DNA from 3 places in the Agathobaculum hominis genome. Region 2 is predicted to be linked to each of the others. Evidence: predicted binding sites of a transcription regulator. Region 2 holds the regulator's gene; each other region holds the start of a gene.

Region 1 (4,161 bases), on a different contig from region 2:
CGGCGCCGGAGCGGCCTTTTTTAATCTTGCCGTTCTGCATCATGCGACCGGCTTTGCGCTGCGACCGATGCGGCGTCTCGGACTGCCGCTGATGTGCGGCGCGGCGGCGGGCCTCTGGACGCGGCTGTTTGCGCTTCTGTTTTCTGAGCACGTGGCAAGTCCTGTTCTTGCGCTTGCGATGACGCTCGCCGGAGCTGGAATGCTCTGTCTTGCGCTGCTGCGGCTGTGCGGCCTGCATCCGCTGCGTTATCTTGCCGCTCGGAGAGAATAGAAAACGCAGCAAATCTTGACAAATGCGCGTAAAAAAGCTATCATAAGAAAGAAATAATATCGAGATAGCGGCTCCTGCCTCGGAGGCAGGGGCCTTTTTGGAGGAAGTAAAAATGGAACTTACCATGTGCTGCCCGACGCTGTTCGGGCTTGAGGGCATCGTCGCGGACGAGCTGCGCTTCGGCGGCAGGCTGACAGATGTGCGTGCGGAAAACGGCCGTGTATTTTTCGAGGGTGACGAGAGCACGCTTGCGTGGGCGAACCTTAATCTGCGCTGCGCAGAGCGCGTGCTCATCCGACTGGGCGCGTTCCGCGCAAAGACGTTCGACCAGCTTTTCGAAGGCGTGAAGGCGCTGCCGTGGGAGGAATTCATCCCGGCGGACGGCGCATTTCCGGTCAAGGGACACAGCCTGGACTCGGCGCTGCATTCCATCCCGGACTGCCAGAAGATCGTCAAGAAGGCGGTCGTTTCGCGCCTGTCGCAGAAATACGGCCAGGGCTGGTTTGAGGAGAGCGGCGCGAAGTATCAGATCCAGTTCGCCATCATGCATGATACTGCGGAAATTTATCTGGATACCTCGGGCGCCGGTCTGCACAAGCGCGGCTACCGCGCGAACAGCAATGCCGCGCCGCTGCGCGAGACGCTCGCCGCTGCAATGGTCAAGCTCGCACGCTGGCGCGGCCGGGAGCCGTTCCTCGATCCGTTCTGCGGTTCGGGCACGATCGCCATCGAGGCTGCGATGATCGCGCAGCGCCGCGCTCCCGGTCTGCTGCGCCGCTTCGATGCAGAGAAATGGAGCTGCTTCGATAAAAAGGTCTGGCAGCAGGCGCGTGAGGACGCGCTCTGCATGGCGGATGCGGCCGCCCGTTTTGATATTGTCGGCAGCGACATCGACCCGGAATGCGTCAAGCTGTCTATCTCTAATGCCCATAAGGCAGGCGTCGCAGGCACGGTATTCTTCGAGCAGGCGGACGCGACGAAGCGCGATTACAGCGGCGGCGGCATCCTGTTCGCCAATCCGCCCTACGGTGAGCGGCTGCTTGACCAGCAGCAGGCAGAGCAGCTTTATACGGCGCTCGGCCGCGCGACGAAAAATTCGCCGATGAAGCAGTATATCCTCAGCTCGGACCCGCTCTTTGAACGCTGCTACGGCCGTCCGGCAGACAAACGCCGCAAGCTGTATAACGGCATGATAAAGTGCGAACTTCATATGTATTTCAAGAATGCGCCGCGCAAACCGCGCCCGCAGGTTTAAGCACTTACAGACATCGAGTGCTAAAATTGCCATTTTCTGAAAGAAATAATTCATAAATTATTCAAAAATTTTTGGCGTTACCCCCTTGCATAATAGCGAGAGTTGATGTAATATAATACTCGAGTTAGCACTCCGGTATTTTGAGTGCTAAGCTCCCGACAATGTATATTTTTATTTTTCATAGGAGGTAATCCATTATGAAACTCAAGCCCCTTTGCGACCGTGTTGTCGTTAAAATGGTAGAGGCAGAGGAGACCACCGCAAGCGGTATCATTCTGACCGCATCCGCTCAGGAAAAGCCGCAGGTAGCGGAGATCATCGAGGTCGGCCCCGGCGGCGTCGTTGACGGTAAGGAGATCAAGATGGAGGTCCAGAAGGGCCAGAAGGTCATCACCAGCAAGTACTCCGGCACCGAGGTCAAGCTCGACGGCGAGAAGTATATCATCGTTCGCCAGAGCGATATTCTTGCAATCGTAGAGTAATTTCAGAAAGAGGTAATTCATCATGGCTAAGCAGCTTATTTACGGCGAGGACGCGCGCAAGGCTCTGCAGCGCGGCATTGATCAGCTCGCTGATACCGTTAAGGTAACCATCGGCCCGAAGGGCCGCAACGTTGTACTCGACAAGAAGTACGGCGGTCCGCTCATCACCAATGACGGCGTTACCATCGCCAAGGAGATCGAGCTCGAGGACGCATTCGAGAACATGGGCGCACAGCTGGTCAAGGAAGTTGCAACCAAGACCAACGACGTTGCAGGCGACGGCACCACCACCGCTACTGTTCTGGCGCAGGCATTCGTTCGCGAGGGCCTGAAGAACGTTGCAGCAGGTGCAAACCCGATGGTTATGCGCCGCGGCATCTCCAAGGCAGTCAAGGCTGCTGTTGAAGCGATCGCAAAGAATTCCAAGACCGTAAACGGCACCGGCGACATCGCCCGCGTAGGCGCTATCTCCTCCGGTTCGGACGAGATCGGCGCTCTGATCGCAGAGGCTATGGAAAAGGTCTCCACCGACGGCGTTATCACCGTTGAGGAGTCCAAGACCGCTGAGACCTATTCTGAGGTCGTAGAGGGCATGCAGTTCGACCGCGGCTATGTTACTCCGTATATGTGCACCGACACCGAGAAGATGGAAGCAAACCTGGACGACGCTCTGGTGCTCATCACCGACAAGAAGCTGTCCAATATTCAGGAGCTGCTGCCGGTTCTCGAGCAGGTCGTAAAGAGCGGCAAGAAGTTGCTCATCATCGCAGAGGACATCGAGGGCGAGGCGCTGTCCACCCTGATCGTAAACCGTCTGCGCGGCACCTTTACCTGTGTAGCTGTCAAGGCTCCGGGCTTCGGCGATCGCCGCAAGGATATGCTCCGCGATATCGCGATCCTGACCGGCGGTACCGTTATCTCCGAGGAGGTCGGTATCGAGCTGAAGGACGCTACCATGGATATGCTGGGCTCCGCTCGTCAGATCAAGGTCACCAAGGAAAACACCACGATCGTTGACGGCGCAGGCGACAAGCAGGCTATTGCAAACCGTGTTGCCGAGATCCGCGGTGCAATCGAGCGCACCACCTCTGACTTTGACCGTGAGAAGCTGCAGGAGCGTCTGGCTAAGCTGGCAGGCGGCGTTGCAGTAATCAAGGTCGGCGCTGCAACCGAGACCGAGATGAAGGAGCAGAAGCTCCGCATCGAGGATGCGCTGAACGCTACTCGTGCAGCAGTCGAAGAAGGTATCGTAGCAGGCGGCGGCGTTGCATACGTCAACGCGATCGCAGCAGTTGAGGCTCTGGCAGCAGAGGCAGCTGGCGACGAGAAGACCGGCATGCAGATCGTTGCACGCGGTCTGGAAGCTCCGATGAAGCAGATCGCTGCCAACGCAGGCATCGAGGGCGCAGTTGTTCTCGACAAGGTCAAGAATTCCGACAAGGTCGGCTACGGCTTCGACGCTGCAACCGAGACCTACGGCGACATGATCGCAAACGGCATCGTTGACCCGACCAAGGTTAACCGTTCTGCACTCCAGAACGCAGCATCTGTTGCTTCCATGGTTCTGACCACTGAGAGCCTGATCGCTGACAAGAAGGAGCCTGTCGCTCCGGCTCCGGCTGCTCCGGATATGGGCGGCATGTACTAAGAAGTGCCGAAAAATGCTGAAAACACTGGGGATTTCGAGGGTTAAAAGGCAAACTTACCATAAACTTACGACAATCGTCAGTGGAAAAGTGTCAGATATGTATGAGGCCGACGCCTGCAAAATGCAGGCGTCGGCTTTTTCTCTTGCAGGAATAAAAATGCTGCGCAGCTTTTGCCGCGCAGTCCATACAGAAGAAAGCCGTTCGGATGCTGACCCGAACGGCTTTTCTGCAATCAGTTTTCGGTTTTATACAGTATGAAATGATTTCGTCTGTATGCAAGCATTCCCTCATCGCGCATACGGCTCAGCTCCTTGGACAGGGCGCTGCGATCGAGATTGAGGTAGTCTGCGAGCTGCTGGCGGTTGAAGGGAATATCGAACTCATACCGGCCCTGCCGTGCAGCCTCGCCGGAAAGATAAGTCAGCAGCCTGCCGCGCACATTTTTGGCCGATGTACAGAAAATGCGGGTCGACAGCGTCAGATTTTTCTGCGCGGTAAGCAGAA
Region 2 (4,161 bases):
ATGCGCGGAAAATTTTCGCGCGGACACGGGTCTGCTTGCCAAACGGCGGTGAGGAGTGGTAAAATGATTGCAGAAACAAAAAGCAAGAGAAAACCTCCTGATGAGAGAGAAAACCCGTGCTGAAAAGGAGAAAACTGCAATGAAGGATATCAAAGTCGGTATTGTAGGTCTGGGCCGTCTAGGCTCGGTACACGCACAGAACCTCGCGTTCAAGATTCCGGGCTGCAAGCTGGTCGCTGCCTGCTCGCTCGAGCAGAAGGAGCTGGACTGGGCGAAGGACTACCTCAAGGTAGAGTACACCACCACCGATTACAAGAAGATGGTCGATGAGGCAGACATCGAGGCTGTCGTTATCGTTTCCTCGTCGCCCGAGCACTGCTGGATGATCGAGTACGCGCTCGACGCCGGCAAGCATGTGTTCACCGACAAGCCGCTGGGCTGCTCTCTCGAGGAGTGCAAGCGCGCCGAGGCCGCTGTTGAGCGTCATCCGGACAAGCTGTTCTTCCTCGGCTTCATGCGCCGCTACGACCCGTCCTACGCAGATGCGAAGGCACAGATCGACGCAGGCCACATCGGCAAGCCGTATCTCGTCAAGGCGACCGGTCTGGATCCGGAGGCTCTGGTTGAGAGCTGCATCAAGTTCTCCAAGACCTCGGGCGGCATCTTCATCGACGCTGCGTCCCACGACATCGACCTGATGCGCTGGTTCCTCGGCGGCGAGGTCACTGAGGTTTATGCCGCAGGCACCACCTTCAAGCATCCGGAGTTCGCCGAAAACGGCGACACCGAGACCGGCATGGCGATGCTGAAGTTCGACAACGGCACGGTCGCATTCCTGCACGTCGGCCGTACTGCGCCGCACGGCTACCACACCGAGACCGAGATCGTCGGCACCGAAGCGCACATCCGTGTTGCCGGTGTGCCCTGGAAGGACCGCGTCATGGTATACGACCAGTACGGCGCACGCCAGGAGATCGTCGAGAACTTCCCGCAGCGCTTTGCGGAGGCATATCTGCTCGAGATGGTCGACTTCATCGACTGCATCCAGAAGGGCCGCAAGCCGGAGCTGACCGTTTACGACGGCACCAAGGCTACGCTCGTTACCTATGCGATCACCGACTCGTTCCATACGGGCAAGCCGGTACAGGTGAAATACTAACGCATTTCAGTATAAGGGGGACGCTGTCCCCCTTATATACGTTTCCGGTTCCCAGGGAAACCGGAAACGATAACCCCCTCTCGTCCGCACGGCAGACGAGGCCGCGCCGCCGCGGCGCGGGCAGCGGAGTAAAAGTCCGGCAGAGCTGGACTTTTACGGGGATTTTTTATGCGGCGCTCTGCGGAGCGCCTGTCCTGCCTGTTTTGCCTTCGGCAAAATGCGGCAGGAGATTAGCAGTGAGAAGGGCGGTGCGCCAGAAAGGGCACCGCCCTTTTTCTGCATTTTTCAAAAAAGTTATCGTTCAGGATGAAGCTTTTACATTTTATTCACAAACGACACTTGACATTAGGGCGCAGTGGTGATAAATTATGTTTAGCACTCAGAGAGATGGAGTGCTAAAAGAAAAACAGATACGAAAGGAGTCCGCATCGGTGGAGCTGTCAGCAAGAAAAAAGCAGATACTAAAGGCCATCATCGGAGACTACATCCGAACGGCAGAACCGGTCGGCTCCAAGGCGCTCACCGAAGGGCACGAGCTGCCGTTTTCGTCCGCCACCATCCGCAACGAGATGAGTGAGCTCGAGGAGATGGGATATCTCGAAAAGCCGCACACCTCGGCCGGACGCATCCCCTCGCCGCAGGGCTACCGCCTGTACGTCGACGAGCTGATGGAAAAGCCGGGCGAGACAGCAGACGACGACGGTGCGGCTCTTCAGCAGACCGTACTCGCAAAGGTGCGTGAGCTCGACCATCTGGTGCAGGAGGCAGGCAAGCTGCTCACCTCGCTGACCAATTACGCATCGGTCGCGATCACCCCCGCGCTCGCGCAGATCTCGATCCGCCAGTTCGAGATCATCGCGGTGGACAAAATGAATTTTGTCATTGTCGTTGTGACCGACTCGGGCACCGTCAAGAACAAAATGGTCCGGACGGTCTCGGAGGTCACCAAGGACGAGGCGGAGCTTCTGACCTATGTGCTCAACCAGACCCTCACCGGTCTGCCGCTCTCGAACATCACGGCCGAACGCTTCGACATCGTGCGCCGGGCCGCAGGCCTGACCGCGCTGCTCGCGCCGGTGGCCGAATACATCGCCGAGCTGATCGCGGAGCTGAGCGACCAGAAGGTCTACCTTGACGGCACAAGCAAGCTGCTGCGCTTTCCGGAATACCGCGATACGAAAAAGGCGCAGACGCTGCTCGATTATATGGAGGACGACAGCAGGCATCTGCTGCCGGCGACCAGAAAGATCGACGGCATCCAGTTTTTCATCGGTCCGGAAAACGGTGAAAATCCGCTGAGTGAGACCTCAGCGATTTACGCAAAATATGACATCGGCAAGATCGGACAGGGTGCGATCGGCATCGTAGGCCCGACGCGCATGGACTATGCAAAGCTGTCCGCCCAGCTCAGCCGCTTCGCGAAGGGGCTGAACAGGCTGATCGCCGAAACGTTTTTAGACGATAAAGACGCAAAACACTGACGGAGGCATCCAGAAATGAGTAAGAAGAAGCAGCCGGAACAGGCTGAGACCGAACAGACCGAGGCAAAGCAGGCTTCGGAGGAAAAGACCGAACAGCCGGCGGAGGCAAAGACGCCTGCGGCCGACTGGGAGGCGAAGTACAACGACCTCAACGACCGCTATCTCCGCATGGCGGCAGAATATGACAACTTCCGCAAGCGCAGCCAGCGTGAGCGCGAGCAGGCGTACACCGACGCGGTAAGCCGCGCAGTCACCGCTCTTCTGCCGACGTATGACAACCTTGAGCGCGCGCTTAAGGCAGAGACCGCGGACACTGAGTATAAAAAGGGCGTCGAGATGACCATGACGCAGCTCGTTGAGAGCCTCAAGGGCATCAATGTCGCCATCATCGACGCGGCGGCAGGAACCGCCTTCGACCCGAATTTCCATAACGCAGTGATGCACGTGGAGGACGAGTCGCTCGGCGAAAACGTCATCGCGGAAACCTTCCAGCAGGGCTTCCAGATCGGCGACAAGGTCATCCGCCACGCGATGGTGAAAGTAGCCAACTAATTGTTAACAAAGCAAACTAAATCCTAACTTTTAAGGAGTGTATTTATCATGGGTAAGATCATTGGTATTGACCTCGGTACGACGAACTCTTGTGTAGCGGTTATGGAGGGCGGCGAGTCCGTCGTTATCCCTAACGCAGAAGGCGCACGTACCACCCCGTCTGTTGTAGCATTTTCCAAGGACGGCGAGCGCATGGTCGGTCAGGTCGCAAAGCGCCAGGCTGTTACCAACGCAGACCGCACCATTATTTCCATCAAGCGCCACATGGGCACCGACTACCGCGTAAACATCGACGGCAAGCCGTATTCTCCGCAGGAGATCTCCGCGATGATCCTTCAGAAGCTGAAGGCTGATGCGGAGGCGTATCTCGGCCAGCCGGTAACGCAGGCTGTCATCACTGTTCCGGCTTACTTCTCCGACTCGCAGCGTCAGGCGACCAAGGACGCCGGCAAGATCGCAGGTCTGGAAGTTCTGCGTATCATCAACGAGCCGACCGCTGCTGCGCTGGCTTACGGCGTAGACAAGGAAGCCGAGCAGAAGATCATGGTTTACGACCTCGGCGGCGGCACGTTCGATGTCTCCATCCTCGACATCGGCGAGGGCGTTCTCGAGGTTCTGTCCACCGCAGGCGATACCCACCTCGGCGGCGATGACTTCGACCAGCGCATCATCGACTGGATGGTTTCCGAGTTCAAGAAGTCCAACGGCATCGACCTGTCCGGCGACCGCATGGCTATGCAGCGCCTGAAGGAAGCTGCTGAGAAGGCAAAGATCGAGCTGTCCGGCATGAGCCAGACCTCCATCAACCAGCCGTATATCACCGCAGACGCTACCGGCCCGAAGCACCTCGAGCTGACGCTGACCCGCGCTAAGTTCAACGAGCTGACCGCAGACCTCGTTGAGCGCACCATGGGCCCGGTTCGTCAGGCAATGAGCGATGCAGGCCTGTCCGCTTCCGACCTGTCCAAG
Region 3 (4,161 bases), on a different contig from region 2:
TTCGGTTACGTGCAGGGTTACATCAAACCCTGCCTCTTGAAAGGTGAGGATGCAGTCAATGAGCTTGCCGCGCATCGCACCGCGCCCGGCATGGGGATTAACGATCCAGAGCATTTTTTTCATGTGCATCCGTCTCCTTTCATGAGTATGCGTTTAGCGGGCAAGAAGAGCGCAGATCTTGTTGGCGTAGCCGGCCGGGTCATCCACCGGCAGACCCTCGATCAGCAGCGACTGCGTGTACAGAATGTCCGCATAGTCGGCAAGGGCATCCGAACCTTCGGCCTGGAGAGCGCACAGCTTCTTGAAGATCGGGTGATCTGCGTTCAGTTCGAGTACGCGATCAGCGCGGACAGTCTCACCGCCGTTGACGGCAGCCTGCTGGTTGAGCACCTTCTCCATTTCAAGCGTTACCGGGCCTTCGGCGCGCAGACAGCACGGATGGTTTTTGAGGCGGCCGGTCAGCTCGACCTTCTTCACCTTGCCCTCAAGCGCCTTGCTGAGCGCGTCGAGCAGCTCCTTGTTGTCCTCAGACTGCTTCTTGATCTCTTCCCTTTCCTCTTCGCTTTCCAGACCAAGGTCTGCGTCCAGAATCGACTTGAATTCCTTGTCGTCGTATTTCGCAATCATTTTGGTGCAGAACTCGTCGATGCTGTCATCCATGCAGAGGACTTCGTAGCCCTTGTCGGACAGAGTCTCCATGACAGGCAGCATCTTGATCTTATCAACAGTTTCACCGCAGGCGTAGTAAATATACTTCTGGCCTTCCTTCATACGGGAAACGTAGTCCTTGAGCGAAACGAGCTTGTTCTCGGTCGAGGAATGATACATCAGCAGATCCTGAAGCAGCTCCTTATGTGCGCCGTACTGGACGTATGCGCCATACTTAATCTGGCGGCCGAAGGATGCCCAGAACTTGTCGTAATCCTCCGGCTTATCCTTCTGCATCTTGAGCAACTCGTTCTTGATCTTCTTTTCCAGACTCTGTGCGATAGCCTTGAGGTGGCGGTCGTGCTGGAGCATTTCGCGGGAGATGTTGAGCGACAGGTCTGCGGTGTCTACCATGCCGCGGACAAAGCTGAAGTGGTCAGGCAGCAGATCGGCACACTTGTCCATGATGAGCACGCCGTTGGAGTAGAGCTGAAGCCCCTTTTCATAATCCTTGGTATAATAATCCATCGGAGCGTGCGACGGGATAAACAGCATCGCGGTATAGGTCACTGCGCCCTCAACGCTCGTATGGATGTGACAGAGCGGCGGCTGATAGTCGAAAAACTTCTGCGTATAGAAATTGTTGTAGTCCTCGTCCTTCAGCTCCTTTCTGGATTTCTTCCAGATCGGAACCATGGAGTTCAGGGTTGTGTTTTCGGTATACTCCTCCCACTCGGGCTTGTAGTCATCCCCTGCATCTGCCGGCTTCTCCTTCATGCGAGAACGGGTCATGTCCATCTTGATCGGATAGCGGATGTAGTCGGAGTATTTCTTGACCAGACCCTGTACGCGGTAAGGTTCAAGAAATTCATCGTAGTTTTCGGATTCGGTGTTGTCCTTGATGGTGAGGACGATCTTCGTGCCGTTCTCTGCCTTTTCACAGGGCGTCACGGTGTAGCCGTCCGCGCCGTCCGACTCCCAGCGGTTTGCGCCATCGCTGCCGACCGCACGGGAAACGACCTCAACATGCTTTGCGACCATGAAGGCGGCGTAAAAACCGACGCCGAACTGGCCGATGATGTCGATGTCGTCCTGCTTCTCGTTCTCAGCCTTGAAGGCAAGCGAGCCAGAGCGTGCGATGGTGCCGAGGTTGCTCTCGAGCTCCTCAGCGGTCATGCCGCAGCCATGATCCTCGATGATGAAGCGGCGGTTTGCCTTGTCGAGGGTCAGCTCGATGGGGAGCGCATCGCGCGTGATACCCGTTTTGCCTTCCTTCATCGCGTTATAGTAGAGTTTATCGGTGGCATCCGATGCATTCGAGATCAGCTCACGCAGGAAAATCTCCTTGTGCGTATAAATCGAGTTGATCATCAGGTCAAGCAGACGCTTGGACTCTGCTTTGAACTGTTTCTGTGCCATAGTTACATACACCTCTGTGTTTTGATTTATCTGTTCAATACGATTAGCACTCTATATCTTCGAGTGCCAACAATGATATGATAGTACGCTTTTTACAAAAAATCAAGAGGGCAGCACAGAAAATTCACGTTTTGTTAACAGTGTGCAAAATAAAAAAGAACCGCTCCGTGAAGAGCGGTTCTGAGACTATGGACTTTTCTCAGCTGAGCAGTATTTATTCTGCGACAGCCGTCAGCATCAGGCTGCCGAGAGTCAGGGAGCCGTTGCTGAACGAAATGGTCTCGCCGGCAAGCTGGAACAGCTCTGCCGGAACCCAGCTTGTGCCGTTGATCTCGTAGGAGGCAGCGCCGAGAGATACGCCGCCGGTGCGATCGTTGCCTGCGTGGTAGCGGTCTGCACCTAGCTGGACGTTGATCGGGGTCTCACCCTTTTTGAGGATAACGGTCTGGGTCTTGCCGTCCCAGGATACCTTGTAGCCGAGGTTCTCTGCGACCTTGCGGACCGGAATCATCGCTACGCCGTCTGCAACGCAGCCTTCGGTCAGCTGCGAGCCATCCTTAGAGAAAACGAGGAAACGGCTGTCCTCCTGGCCCGGGATGACAACGCGGTCGGCAGCGGCCTGTGCCGGGTAAGAAGTAGCAGCGACGTCGAACCATGCAAGGAAACGGGTGCCGACATGGATATCATCGACGGTTACAATGTTGCGGGTCATGAACGGCTGAACGCTCGCGTCCTTCGCGATGGTAAGGTGCAGCGCGCCGCTCTGGCAGGTAACGGTGACAGAGCCGTCGTCGTTCTTCTGAACAGCCTCAGCAGTGAGCAGAGATGCCGGAGCGTGCTTGTCGGTGAGATTGGTCAGAACAGCATATGCGGTGGTCTGTGCCGGAAGAGACATGGTGACAGCTTCGTCGTGGTATACGTAAACGCTTTCACCTGCCTTGAGGGCAGACAGATCAGCCGCAGCAGCGGTCTGGGTGTCCATGACGATCGCATTTTCGGTGTGCAGTACGAGCTCGTCGCCGTCTGCGGTCTTAACAGTCAGATCGCCGTTCTCATAGCTGACAACGGTCGCCAGCTCGGTCATCGGTGCAACGGACAGAGACGGGAGCGTATCGGCAGCGGCCTGCGTCAGCGTCGAGCTGCCCGTTCCGTTCAGATGAGAGACATCGACTGCGCCAGCAGCCGGAAGTGCGCTCATCATCATCATTGCAGCGGCCAGTACGCCGCCCATCGTTCTCTTCATCATAGTGTTTTATCCTCCTGTGTTATGTTCTTGTCCTGTTAGACGGAGAACCGCACAGAAGGTTCCCTGTTTTTCGAAAAAACTCAAATTATTTTTTTGACGGTACAGCGCGATTAAAGCTTGTGCGGCTTACGGGAATTGTACGGCATGGCCTTAGCCTGCGAAAGCTGCCGAGACGGAAACGGTGTACTCCCCTGCTGTGCAGTCGAGAGAAACCGTCTGAGAGACGATTTTTCCAAAGGAGACCGTCTGTTCAGTTTGAATGTTCGATACCTGCATGCTGCCGCCGTTCGGCATGGCAAATGCAGCGGTGTCCGTAAGACTGTCATAGAGCGGCGAGGTAAGCTTGATCGCCCAGCGGTCGTTCGAGCGCGAAAGTGACGAAACATACGCGAGCGGCACGCGGCCGAAGGCGGTCAAACGCTGCATCTGGTCGCGTGCTGAGCACGCTTCGCTGTCGCTCTTGGAACCGAAACTGGTGCTCAGCAGGCCGTTTTCAAGCGAAACTGCCGTCAGCAGTGTCTTGTCAGCGACGTTTGCGGCCGAAAGGGTCAGCGTACCGCTCGTCAGCAGACTCTGGTTGTCTGTATCTGCAGTGGTCGTATCCTCTGCCCGTAGGGTCAGCACGGTCTCGCCGTTCCTTTTGACGGCGGTCGGCTGAACGACGGTTTTATAGGTAAGCGCTGCGGCGGTTTTCGCGGTCATGGCGCGGTAGCTCTCGTAATTGGCAAACAGGCGCTTGAGCGGCGCAGCAGCGGCCGCGTCAACAGCGCCCTGCTCAGTGAGACGGTCGAGCAGTGTTCTCTCTTCCCCCTTCGGGGAAACTGCAAGTGCGGTGTAGGATGCTGCCG

Evidence for each region. Region 2 encodes HrcA, which represses chaperone genes, less so after heat shock. Its sites were predicted from a motif close to TGTTAGCACTCNNNNNNNNNGAGTGCTAACA; they were not measured.
Region 1: H8S02_RS08505 (co-chaperone GroES) is a predicted target of HrcA. The motif match lies at 1,649-1,679, and genes of this name have one in related genera.
Region 3: htpG (molecular chaperone HtpG) is a predicted target of HrcA. The motif match lies at 2,109-2,139, and genes of this name have one in related genera.

The regions. Positions count from the first base shown of each region.
Region 1 covers NZ_JACOPK010000007.1:41,419-45,579, reverse strand. Annotated here, with positions in the region: gene H8S02_RS08515 (oligosaccharide flippase family protein) at 1-271, shown strand, start outside; gene H8S02_RS08510 (THUMP domain-containing class I SAM-dependent RNA methyltransferase) at 384-1,526, shown strand; gene H8S02_RS08505 (co-chaperone GroES) at 1,724-2,008, shown strand; gene groL (chaperonin GroEL) at 2,031-3,656, shown strand; gene H8S02_RS08495 (hypothetical protein) at 3,670-3,915, shown strand; gene H8S02_RS08490 (Crp/Fnr family transcriptional regulator) at 3,890-4,161, opposite strand, start outside.
Region 2 covers NZ_JACOPK010000003.1:139,730-143,890, forward strand. Annotated here, with positions in the region: gene H8S02_RS04165 (Gfo/Idh/MocA family protein) at 140-1,159, shown strand; gene hrcA (heat-inducible transcriptional repressor HrcA) at 1,591-2,640, shown strand; gene grpE (nucleotide exchange factor GrpE) at 2,656-3,192, shown strand; gene dnaK (molecular chaperone DnaK) at 3,241-4,161, shown strand, end outside.
Region 3 covers NZ_JACOPK010000004.1:144,712-148,872, forward strand. Annotated here, with positions in the region: gene H8S02_RS05635 (diacylglycerol/lipid kinase family protein) at 1-123, opposite strand, end outside; gene htpG (molecular chaperone HtpG) at 154-2,067, opposite strand; gene H8S02_RS05645 (copper amine oxidase N-terminal domain-containing protein) at 2,282-3,313, opposite strand; gene H8S02_RS05650 (hypothetical protein) at 3,464-4,161, opposite strand, start outside.